Regions from separate parts of the Clostridioides sp. LIBA-6822 genome, predicted to be linked through region 3. Evidence: riboswitches for the same ligand, from Rfam matches in the RefSeq annotation. Region 3 holds a riboswitch; each other region holds the start of a gene.
What was found. A riboswitch is a leader RNA that binds a small molecule or an ion and turns the genes downstream of it on or off. The one in region 3 is predicted to bind FMN.
Positions count from the first base shown of each region.

Region 1 (4,296 bases), 1.7 Mb from region 3:
ATCATTCAATCTTATTGTTGGAAAGCTTCCTCTATTTCCATTACCTAAAGTCTCAACCAAATCCAAGAAACCATGAGAAACCAATGTATTTATAAAGTTCTTTAAATCTTCACTTGAATAATCTCTCATAATATTATATGTAGATAAGGTGTTTAGTCCAAGTTGTAAAATCTTTTTATTTTTAGAACCTCTAAGTACATCTACAATAGTAGTAACGCCATAACTTCTTTTCATTCTAGCTACACATGAAATGACTTTTTGAGCATCTATAGTCTTATCTACTATTTCACCTTCTACTAAACAGTTACTACAATTATTACAATCTTCTATATAATTTTCTCCAAAGTAATTCAATATTGTCCTTCTATAACATGAATTACTGTAAACCAAGTCAATCATATATTGAAGCTTCTTATGTTGAAACAATTTTCTTTCAGGATTCTCAACTCCAATATCGATTAAATATTTTTGTATATGTACATCTCCTGGAGAAAATAAAAGCACACATTCACTTTTTTCTCCATCTCTACCAGCTCTACCTATTTCTTGATAATAGTTTTCTATACTTTGGGGCATGTTGTAGTGTATAACCCACCTTATATTAGGTTTGTCAATACCCATTCCAAAGGCGTTCGTTGCTATCATTATATCTACATCATCGTTTATAAAGTCTTCTTGATTTTTACTTCTTTCATTTTTAGATAAACCTGCATGATATTTTGACACAGATATATTTCTCTTAGATAATCCATTATGTATATTTTCAACTTCCTTTCTAGTTGCAACGTATATAATTCCAGACTCATTCTTATGATTTTTAATATAATCTAAAATATATTTATTTTTACTAGATGATTTTACTATATTTATTGATAAGTTATCTCTATCAAAACCTGTTATATAACAGTCTGGATTTTCTAAGCACAATAAATTTATTATATCAGCTCGTACCTCTTCTGAAGCTGTTGCTGTAAATGCTGTAATTATAGGTCTTTTAGGCAAATTCTTTATAAAATCGGAAATCCTTCTATAGCTCAACCTAAAATCATGTCCCCATTGAGATACACAATGCGCTTCATCTATTGCGATTTGACTTATGTTGTTATTATTTATTAGTTCAAGAAATTCCTGTGCATCTAATCTCTCTGGAGCTATATAGAGTATTTTATAATTATTTTTTCTAATGTTATTTAATATTTCATTGAATTCTTTGTTACTTAATGAACTATTTATAAAAGCTGCGTTAATTCCCATAGCCTTTAAAGCATCCACTTGGTCTTTCATAAGAGATATGAGTGGAGAAATTACTATTGTCATTCCATCTAATATCAACGCTGGAAGTTGATAACAGATGGATTTACCACCTCCAGTTGGCATTATAGCTAGTACATCTTTTTCGCTCAAAATAGAATTTATTATAGCTTCCTGACCTTTTCTAAAACTTGTATATCCATAGTATTTTGATAATATTTCTAAAGGTTTTTTATTCATATATTTCTCTCCTAATTTAAATTAATTAGACTTCTTTCCTGATTATGTTCAAATTTTTATTTTTATATTCACAATCGCATTATTCCAAAGTTTATAGACATTCTATATTATATATTAACATATTTTTTGAAAAAAATAGTTTGCAAAGTAAAATAATTTATGATACATTCTAAATATAAATTTAATACTTAATCTTCGGGGTAGGGTGAAATTCCCAATCGGCGGTACAGCCCGCGAGCCAAGGTAAAATTTGGTTGATTTGGTTAAATTCCAAAGCCGACAGTAAAGTCTGGATGGAAGAAGATATGTTTAATGAGTTTTTTTGTAGAGCAATTTTGTTGTACTCTTATTAAACATTTATTGTAGATTATTCTAAACCCTGAGTTAATTCTCAGGGTTTTTTGTTTAAAAATTATCTAATTAAACAGGAGGTGTACATATTTTGAATTTTGTAAATCAAAAAGAAAAAGACATTTATTATATGAAAAAAGCTATTGAATTGGCTAAAAAAGGAGAAGGTTTTACAAATCCAAACCCACTAGTTGGATGTGTAATTGTTAAAGATAGTGAGATAATAGGCAAAGGATATCATGAGAAATTTGGCTCTAATCATGCTGAAGTAAATGCTATAAACGATACTAAACAAAGCCTAAAAGACTCTACTCTTTATGTAAATTTAGAACCATGTTCTCATTATGGAAAAACACCTCCTTGTGTTGATAAAATTATTCAAAATAAGATTAAAAGAGTTGTCATATCTACACTAGACCCAAACCCGCTTGTTTGTGGTAATGGAGTAAAAAAATTAAAAGATAACAACATTGATGTTACTGTAGGAATATTAGAAGAAGAAGCAAGAGAATTAAATGAAATATTTTTTTATTACATAAAAAATAAAAGACCTCTTTGTATTGTAAAATCAGCAGTAAGTCTAGATGGTAAAATTGCTACAAAATCACTAGAATCAAAATGGATATCTAATGAGTCATCAAGGTACCTAACTCATAAATACAGAAATAAGTATCATAGTATAATGGTTGGCATAAACACAGTTTTAAATGATAATCCCTTACTAACTTGTAGACTTAATCAAGATGAAATATCTCACCCTACAAGAATAGTAATAGATACAAACCTAAAATTGCCAATTAATAGTAATTTGGTTGAGGATAAAACTAGTAAAACTATAGTTTTCACATGTTGTAAAGACAGTAAAAAATTATCAATATTAAGAGAAAATAATGTTGAAGTCATAATTTCTCCTCAGAAAAATAACTTAGTAGATTTGAAATTTGTAATGTATAAATTAGGAGAATTAAACATTGACTCTGTCCTAGTTGAGGGAGGTTCTACACTTAATGATAGTCTATTTAGAAATAAATTAGTTGATAAAGTCAAACTATTTTTATCCCCTAAAATTATAGGTGGTAAAGACGCACCTACATTCGTTTCTGGAGAAGGAGTAAATCATCTATCAGATTCAACACAATTAGTAATCAATAATGTAACTTTAATAGATGGAGATATTTTGATAGAATCTGATGTTTTAAATTAAATTTTATGAATATATGTATAAAGGAGGTCATAATGTTTACTGGCATAGTAGAAGAAGTTGGAATACTTAAAAGAATTACTGCCAATGGCAAAAGCGGACAAGTAACCATACTATCAAACAAAATATTAGATGGTACAAACCTTGGAGATAGTATCTCTGTAAATGGGGTTTGTCTAACTGTTTCAAACCTAGGAAAAAATGAGTTTACAGCAGATGTTATGATGGAGACAATTCGTTCTACAAATTTAGGTTCCTTAAATACAAATGACAAAGTAAACCTTGAAAGAGCTATGACCCTTTCCTCGAGATTTGGAGGTCATATAGTAACAGGCCACGTTGATTGTAAAGGTACTATTTGTAAGTTTGAAAAAGATGAAAATGCAGTTTTAGTAAGCATACGACCAGTTAAAAAACTTTTATCATCAATGATACTTAAAGGTTCTGTTGCCATTGATGGTGTAAGCTTAACTATATCATATTTAGATGATGAAATATTTAAAGTTTCTATTATACCTCATACTAAATTGAACACTACTCTCTTAACAAAAAATATTGGAGACTTTGTTAATTTAGAAAGTGATGTAATTGGAAAGTATGTTAATAGTTTTATGGTTAAGAACTACAAGGAATTAAATTCCAATAGTATTAACTATAAATCAAATATAGATAAAGATTTTTTATTTAAAAATGGTTTTTAAAAATAATAAAGGAGTGAATTACATGTTTAATACTATTGAAGAAGCTATTAAGGATATAAAAAATGGGAAAATGGTAATCGTTGTTGATGATGAAGGTAGAGAAAATGAAGGAGATTTACTAATGGCAGCTGAGATGGCTACCCCTGAATCAATAAATTTTATGGCTACATATGGTAGAGGTTTAATTTGTCTACCTGCTACTGAAAAAAAATTTAAAAGTTTAAATATACCTCTTATGGTTAGAGAAAATACAGACACATTTCAAACAGCCTTTACTGTTACTATAGATGGTGCAGATACTCTAACTGGTATATCTGCATATGAGAGAGCTGAAACTGTAAAATTATTCTGTGATGAGAATTCTACAAGTAAAGATTTCAAAACTCCTGGTCACATTTTTCCTTTAATTGCAAAAACTGGTGGAGTTCTTGTCAGAGATGGGCATACAGAAGCTTCTGTAGACCTAGCTAGACTTGCAGGTTTTAAAGAAATTGGTCTTATTTGTGAAATAATGAAAGATGATGGTACAATGGCAAGAGTTGATGATTTAAT
Region 1 covers NZ_CP196995.1:1,893,027-1,897,322, reverse strand. The annotation lists gene recQ (DNA helicase RecQ) at 1-1,491, opposite strand, end outside; FMN riboswitch at 1,679-1,800, shown strand; gene ribD (bifunctional diaminohydroxyphosphoribosylaminopyrimidine deaminase/5-amino-6-(5-phosphoribosylamino)uracil reductase RibD) at 1,934-3,046, shown strand; gene ACTG48_RS09075 (riboflavin synthase) at 3,079-3,744, shown strand; gene ACTG48_RS09070 (bifunctional 3,4-dihydroxy-2-butanone-4-phosphate synthase/GTP cyclohydrolase II) at 3,767-4,296, shown strand, end outside.
Region 1: another riboswitch for FMN. It lies ahead of ribD (bifunctional diaminohydroxyphosphoribosylaminopyrimidine deaminase/5-amino-6-(5-phosphoribosylamino)uracil reductase RibD); the one in region 3 lies ahead of ACTG48_RS01310 (ECF transporter S component).

Region 2 (4,296 bases), 650 kb from region 3:
GTGCTGTGAATAAATCACAGTATCCGGCAGAAGGAATTCCAGAGATAGCATTAGCTGGTAGGTCAAATGTTGGAAAATCATCAATAATAAATACATTGCTTAATAGAAGAAACTTTGCTAGAACTAGTCAAACACCAGGAAAAACTAGAACTATAAACTTTTACCTAATAAATAATGAGTTTTATTTTGTGGACCTTCCGGGCTATGGATATGCAAAGATAGCTAAGTCTGAAAAAGAAAAATGGGGAGGTATAATGGAAAGATATCTAGAAAGTAGACAAGAATTATGTTCTATACTTCTACTTGTAGATATTAGACATGAGCCTACAGCAGATGATAAGCTTATGTATGAATGGATAAAACACTTTGGATACAACTGTGTAGTTATTGCAACTAAGGCAGATAAAATATCTAGAGGGCAATATCAAAAACATATAAGTATAATAAGAAAAAAATTACAACTGGAAAGTAGTGAAAAAGTAATTCCTGTTTCTTCATTAAAAAAGACTGGTGTTGAAGAACTATGGGAAGAAATTGTAAATCAATACAATCAACATGGATATGAGATAACAGTAGATTAAATTTAAAATATCAAATGTTGGCATAATACTTGTTTAGATAATCTATATAAGATTAGATTAGTTTTAATTGTATTAATATCAAAATAAAATATAGGATGCCTCAAAATGGTTTTAATGGTCATTTTTTGGCATCCTTGTTGTTTATAAGCAATAAATATTAGCAATTTATTGTTAAAAATTATAAAACTTAGCAAAACTACTATAAATTAATGTAGATTAGTATATTTAAAAATTTATTCACTAATGAAATAACCAATAAATTTTATTTAAGAAATAGATTTATCTGTTTTTCTCATAAAGAAAATAGTTAGTATAAGTCCTATAAAGCATACTGCTGCTGCAATCCAATAAGATTGATTACTAGCTGTGACATAAGCTGATGTATGGCTTTTAAAATTTTGATTATATGTAAGGCTTTGTGCAAAGAAACTACTAAAAAATGCTGTTCCAAGAGCAAATGATAAATTACGAACAGTTGCAAGAAAGCTACCTCCATATCCCTGTTTTTGTGGAGGGACATCTGCAAGGATACTACTATTGTTTGGTGAACTAAAAGCACCTAGTCCAAGTCCAAAAATAACTAAACATGCAATTAGAAGGAACAATGGTGAATCTGCCTTTAAAAGTGCCATTCCAACAAGGGAAATAGTCATAAATGAAAAAGATGCTGTTAAAATATTCTTTGCACCATGTTTATCAGAAAGAGAACCTGCAATAGGAGCTATAAGTACCATAATAAGTGGATGTACAGTCATTACAGAACCAGCCATCATAGGAGATAAATTTTTTAATTGCTCTAAATAAAACGGAAGTAGGAAAGACACTGCCATTTGAGGAAAATAACAAGCTATTCCGATAATGTTACCTACAGTGAAATTTCTATTTTTAAATAGAGGTAAGTCAATAAAACTTTGTTCAAATTTTACTTCTCTTAATGCCAACAGTAAGAATATTATAAGTGATGCTATTCCTAGATACAATCTTGTATCTCCCTTTCCATTCATCGCAAGTAATATAAGTGTAGTACAAGTTGCAAATAGTAGAAGACCTGGAATATCAAAGCTATTATTTTGTTCATCTAAAACAGGTCTAGGAAGAAATTTAATTCCAAGAAAGACTGCTACAATGCCAATAGGTATATTGATAATAAAAATAGAAGGCCATCCGAAATGTTCTAAAAGTATCCCTCCAATTACGGGACCACTCATATTTCCTATACCAACTACAGCTCCAGTGATTCCTATAGCCTTTCCTTTTTCATTTGCTGGAAATGCATTAGAAACTATGCCAAGTCCAGTTGCCATTAAAATACTTGCTCCAACTGCTTGAAATATTCTTGAGGAAATTAATGTTGATAAATTGTGTGATATACTACACAGAAAAGAACCTATTGTGAATACAAAAAATCCTAACGTGTATAGTCGATTTGAGCCTACTTTATCACCGAGTTTTCCAAAAAATAACATAGTAGCTGTTACGACAAGCATATAAGCTGTTACAACCCACTGAATTTGTGACATGTTAATTTTAAAGTCAGTAGCGATTGTAGGATTTGCGATATTTAGTATACTTCCATCAAGAGTAGACATAAATACACCAATACAGATGATAATTAATACTATCCATTTTTGTTTCATGATAACACTCCAATCTTTTATATAATAGATTTTATAAGTACAGAATGGTTATATAAATAAACAACAAAAAAGCACCTACATCTTAGGTACCTCGAATGTGTTTAATTTCATGAATAAATACGGTAGTTGAAGGAGTTGTATAGATTACTCATGCAAAATTACATAAAGGTACTCATATACTATTTTCTTCTACCATCCAGATTTTACTGTCGGCTTTGGAATCTGACCAAATTATGCCATAAGGCTCGCGGGCTTTTACCGCCGATAGGGAATTTCACCCGTTTCTGAAGAAAAACAGATGTATTTTGTAATATTATTTTAACATAAAATTACAACGGAAACAATTGGATTTAAACAATACACAACTATATTACTGTATAAAGAGTGAAATTATATTCATACATAAAAGTATATAAAAGTTAAATCACATAGTATGGAAATCTACTATAATTAGATAAAATTAATTTGTTATTGGTATTGAATGATAAGTTTTAGATTTATCAAAAGCATAAAGCTGTAACAAAACTCGTATAATATTAATATCTTAATTAAGAGATATTGTAAATTATGAGGAGGCGCTAATATGGAAGGAAAGGTAAAGAAGGCATTTCCAGGTGGGAACACATCACAAGGCTCATATTCTTTTTTTGAATATATAATTCCTGAAAATGTAAAAAGAGTTTTTTGTTTAAAAGGTGGACCTGGAGTAGGAAAATCCTCACTTATGAAAAAAATTTATAAAGAATTTTTAAATAGAGGATATGATATCGAATTATATAACTGTCCTTCTGACCCAAGTTCATTGGACGGTGTAGTTATAAAGGAATTAGGCGTGGTACTTATGGATGCAACTGCTCCACACACTATGGACCCAAAGCTACCAGGAGCTTTGGACGAGATAATTAATTTAGGTGATTACTGGAATACAGAAGAGTTAGAAAAAAACAGACAAGAAATATCAGGATACGATAAAGATATTAGTAATGCATTTAAAAGAGCATTTAAATTTTTAAAAGCATCAGAACCAATCTTTAGAGATATAGAGGAAAAGTATTCTGACTGTATGGATTATGGTAAAGTGAATTTAGTTACAGAAGAACTTATTAAAAAATTGTTTGATGGAGTTGAGAGCACAGGAAATTTAAAAAAAGCAAAACATTTATTTGGTTCAGCCATAACTCCTGTAGGATGTTTAGATTATACAGAAAACATTTTAAAAGATGTAAATAAGGTGTATTATTTAGATGGAGAAATAGGAACTGGGAAAACTACACTATTAAATAAAGTGTATAAAAAAGCTATTGAAAAAGGTTTAAATGTAGAAGTTTATCATTATCCACTTATTCCTGAGAAAATTGAGACTGTATTATTAACTGACTTAGATATAGGTATAACTATAAGCACAACTTTTAAAGAAGAGGAGACAATTAATTTAAATCAATTTTTAAATAGGGAAAAATTACTTAAATATGAAGAAGACATTAAATTTGATGAAAAAGTTTTGGATGATTTAATTTGTTGGGCAGTGTTAAATCTTAAGAGAGCTAAGTCTAAGCATGATATTATAGAAAGTTACTATATTCCTAACATGAGATTCGATGAAGTTGGAAAGTTAAGAGACAAACTAGTTAAAAGAATTTTAAAATATGAGAAAAATGTATAAGAACATATATATTAAATTAGATATTAATTATAAAATATGATTTTTAGTAAACTGGCGTAGCTTTGAAGCTATGCCAGTTTGCCGTTTTTGATACAATTAAGAAATAATTATTAATTAATAGAGATTTTTATATAAAAAATTAATATTCTAGAAATAATTTTACAAAAAATATCTTACTTAGCTATAATATCTTTAGTTTGAGTTAAGGTGTGATAATGGAATATCCTTTTCAAAGTTATGCTTTTATAATAATACAAAAAAATGTTTATTGAAAGTTCTCGTATTTTGTAAATAAGATTTAGGGATATATACTTGGTATTAGTAATTTAGTGATAGGAGTTCAATGTATGATATTATATACTAAAGATGAATTTTAATATATAACTTTGATATAATAAACATATGTAAATGTTAA
Region 2 covers NZ_CP196995.1:3,897,701-3,901,996, reverse strand. The annotation lists gene yihA (ribosome biogenesis GTP-binding protein YihA/YsxC) at 1-581, shown strand, start outside; gene ACTG48_RS18390 (MFS transporter) at 848-2,218, opposite strand; FMN riboswitch at 2,399-2,514, opposite strand; gene ACTG48_RS18385 (ATP-binding protein) at 2,802-3,881, shown strand.
Region 2: another riboswitch for FMN. It lies ahead of ACTG48_RS18390 (MFS transporter); the one in region 3 lies ahead of ACTG48_RS01310 (ECF transporter S component).

Region 3 (4,296 bases):
ATGAGTATTGTTACAGTAGGAGATATAGTTGATGTAAAAGTTATTGGAATTGACTTAAACAAAAAAAGAGTAGCTTTATCAATGAAAAAATAAACAAGTTTATGTATTGTTATTTTGAATTCTATATTTGTAAATACAACTTATAGTAGGTATGAGTATCAAAAATTAAAAAAGTATATTGTAAAAAACAATGTTAAAAAGAAGTAAGATAGTCTTGAAAATCAGGAGGAAAATGAATGATTTTTATAAAAAATGGTAAAATAAACACCATAACAAATGGAATAATTAAAGGCGATATCCTTATAGATGAAGGAAAAATAATAGAAATAGGAGAAGACTTAATAGCACCATTAGATGCAGATATAATAGATGCAAGTAATAAACTTGTGTTCCCTGGATTTATAGATGCTCATACTCATTTGGGTCTATGGGAAGATGGGATAGGTTTTGAAGGGGCAGATGGAAATGAAGAAACTGACCCAATAACACCACAATTAAATCCTATAGATGGAATCAATCCAATGGATAGAACATTTAAAGAAGCTTTTGAGGGTGGTATAACTTCTGTTTGTACAACACCTGGAAGTGCAAATGTTATGGGAGGTCAATGTATAGCTATAAAAACACATGGAAAAAGAATTGATAAAATGGTAATAAAAAATCCAGTTGCATCTAAAATAGCATTTGGAGAAAATCCAAAAAGTTGCTATGGTCAAGATGATAAATCTCCTCAAACTAGGATGGCTATAGCAGCCTTGCTTAGAGAAAATTTAAAAAAGGCGGAAGAATATCTAGAAGAGATTGATTTATATGAAAGTCATGATGATGAAGACTGTGAAAAGCCTGAATATGACATAAAAATGGAAAGTTTAATACCTGTGCTGAGAAGAGAAATTCCTTTCAAGGCACATGCTCATAGAGCTGATGATATGTTTACAGCAATAAGAATTGCAAAAGAATTTAACTTAAAACTTACATTAGACCATTGTACAGAGGGCCATCTTATTGTAGATGAATTAGTAGAAGAAGGATTTCCTGTGATAGTAGGTCCATCTTTGTCAGAAAGGTCTAAATTTGAACTTAGAAATCTGACATTTAGTACAGCTGGAATACTTTCAAATGCAGGTCTTGATGTATGTATAATGACAGACCATCCAGTAATACCAGTTCAATATCTTCCAATATGTGCAGGCATAGCAGTTAAACATGGTATGAAAGAAGAAAAAGCAATAGAATCAATTACAATAAATCCAGCTACAGCTTTAGGAATAGGAGACAAAGTAGGCTCCATAGAGGTTGGCAAAGATGCAGATATAGTAATTTGGGACAATTCTCCACTAGAGATTCAAAGTAATGTACTTTACACTATAATAAATGGCAAAGTAGTATATGAGAAAAAATAACTTGACAATTATTAAAAAATTAACTAATATAAGAGTGTAAGGAAAATTAAAAAATCAAAGAAGATCTTCGGGGCAGGGCGAAATTCCCTACCGGCGGTATAGCCCGCGAACTACTTAGGTGGTTGATTTGGTGAGATTCCAAAGCCGACAGTAAAGTCTGGATGAGAGAAGATATTTATGGAATATAAATAAGTTTATTTTAGTTTGTTTAAACTATATCCATAAAAACTCGAAGATAGGATCTTCGAGTTTTTTGTTTTTCCTAAAAAATATAAACTATTGATTAGGAGGAAAGTAGTTATGCAAAATACAGTAAAAAGAGGTAATATGATTTCAACAAGAACTTTGGTGGTTATGTCAATTTTATCTGCAATATCTTATTTATTGATGTTTATTCAAGCACCAATACCAGGTATTTTTCCAGATTTCTTAAAAATTGACTTATCAGATATCCCAGCAATATTTGGTGGTATGTCTTTAGGACCATTGGTTGGATTTGGTGTAGTTGTAGTAAAAAATATACTACAAATGATAACAGCAACAACAACTGGAGGAGTAGGAGAATTTGCAAATATATTAATTGGTGGTTCTTATGTACTTATACTTTGTTATTCATATAAGAGAAGTAAAGATTTAAAGGGTGTAGTAATTGGATTTGTATTAGGGACAATAGCTATGACTATAATTGGTTCATTGGTAAATTATTTTGTAATGCTGCCACTTTATGGGCAATTAATGGGACTAGATGCTATAATAGGCCTAGGCTCAGCTATAAATCCTCAAGTTCATGATTTATTTACTTTTGTAATTTGGATGATAGCTCCATTTAATGTATTAAAGGCTGTTATAATATCTTTAGTAACATTACCACTTTATAAAAAAATGGGAAATGTAATAAAAAAATAATTAGACAAGAAAATATAAAATTTTAAAATTAAATGTATTGAATAGCCATAATTTATTTATAACTTCGGTCCTATATTGTGATTGATATATTAAATAGATTATGGCTTTATTAATTTATCAAAAATTGTATATAAAATAAGAAATATTTAGGCAAATTTAATTTTTAAAATAAAGGAAGAATTAAAACGATTAACTATTAAAATACTAAAAAGGTATCTATAATACACAGAGCGAATTCATAATAAATAAAAAATAAAGATATTATAAAAAATAAATAAAGATTTATGCTTAATTTTTTAATAATATCTAATTTAATAATGATAGGGGTGTAGATAGATGAGTATATCTAAAAAATTGAAAAAATTATTTTTAGATGATAAAGGGTATTATTTTAATAGTAATTGGGAAAATATTCATATAAGTGTTGATAACGAAGAGTTGAAAATGCCTTTAAAGTATATTACAAATGAATACATTGAAAATATGGAAAGTGTAAAGTATGATTATCGTGAATTAAAAAATATAAAAAATCAAACTGATGGGATGTGTATTCTAGCGATAAGGCAAAACTATAAAGCCCTAGAGTATGTAAAAAAGCAAACAGAAGAATTATGTTTAGAGGCAATAAGGTATAACTATAAAGCACTAAAATATGTAAAAGAACAAACAGAGTATATATGTCTTGAAGCTATAAAAAAGGATTGTAATGCACTTAAGTATGTAAGAAACCAGACAGAGAAGCTTATTATAAAAGCAATAAGATATTCTTCAAATATAGATGTTGTAAGTATACTAAAAGCTTTAGAGGTTCAAACAAGAAGTATATGTTTAGAAGCAATTAAAAAAGATGGTAGGTGTCTTGCATATGTTAGAGAACAGAGTGAAGAACTATGTATAGAAGCGATTAAGCAAAACTATAAAGCATTACAATATGTAAAAAATCAAACAGATAAGATGTGTATGGAAGCTGTAAATCAAAATGGTATGGCACTGCAATATGTAAACAAACAAAAAGATGAAATATGTATGGAAGCTGTCAAACAAGATGGAAGAAGTCTGCAATTTGTTAATAATAAAACAGAGGAAATATGTATAAAGGCTATAAGATATTTAGATAAAAAATATAATATTAAAGATGTGTTAAGTTACATAGATAATTATACAGAAGATATATGTATAGAGATTGTAAGACAAAATGGTAAGATGTTAATGTATATAAAAAATCAGACAGAAAAAATGTGTATTGAAGCAGTGAAAGAGAATTATAAGTCTCTTAAGTATGTAAAAGAGCAATCTGAGAAAATATGCAAAGAAGCTTTAAAGCAAAGTTGTAAGGCAAAAGAGTATATAAAAATTATTATTGAAGACTGTATATAATGTCTAGATATGGCCATCAATAAAAAAAGATAAATAGAAGTACTTTATAATAGTCTAGGCTTATACTATAATTAATTAAGCAGTGATATAAATTCACATGACGATTATATCAAAATGGAGATGAATTGATGGCAAAAATATATTTAGAAAATGAAAATAAAACTAGAGAAATAGGATATAAATTAGGTAAACTTTTGAAAGAAGGTAGTGTTATCTGTTTAGTAGGAGATTTAGGGGCTGGGAAAACTACAATGACACAAAGCTTAGCAGATTCATTAGGTATAAAAGATTATATAACAAGTCCAACTTTTACTATAATAAATGAATATGAAGGCAAAATATCTTTGTATCATTTTGATGTTTACAGAATAGGTAGCAGTGATGAAATGTATGATATTGGATATGATGAATATATAAATTCAAAGGGAATTTGCATAATCGAATGGGCTAATCTAATAGAAGATATACTTCCAGAGGAATATTTAAATATAGAATTAAAGTATAAAGATGATGGAAGAGAAATGATATTAACTCCAAAAGGAGATTTTTACAAAGAAATAGTTGAGGAGTTGACTAAATAATGAAAATACTAGGTATGGATACATCTTCT
Region 3 covers NZ_CP196995.1:202,521-206,816, forward strand. The annotation lists gene ACTG48_RS01300 (Tex family protein) at 1-93, shown strand, start outside; gene ACTG48_RS01305 (amidohydrolase) at 237-1,403, shown strand; FMN riboswitch at 1,463-1,580, shown strand; gene ACTG48_RS01310 (ECF transporter S component) at 1,704-2,309, shown strand; gene ACTG48_RS01315 (DUF4116 domain-containing protein) at 2,646-3,686, shown strand; gene tsaE (tRNA (adenosine(37)-N6)-threonylcarbamoyltransferase complex ATPase subunit type 1 TsaE) at 3,815-4,267, shown strand; gene tsaB (tRNA (adenosine(37)-N6)-threonylcarbamoyltransferase complex dimerization subunit type 1 TsaB) at 4,267-4,296, shown strand, end outside.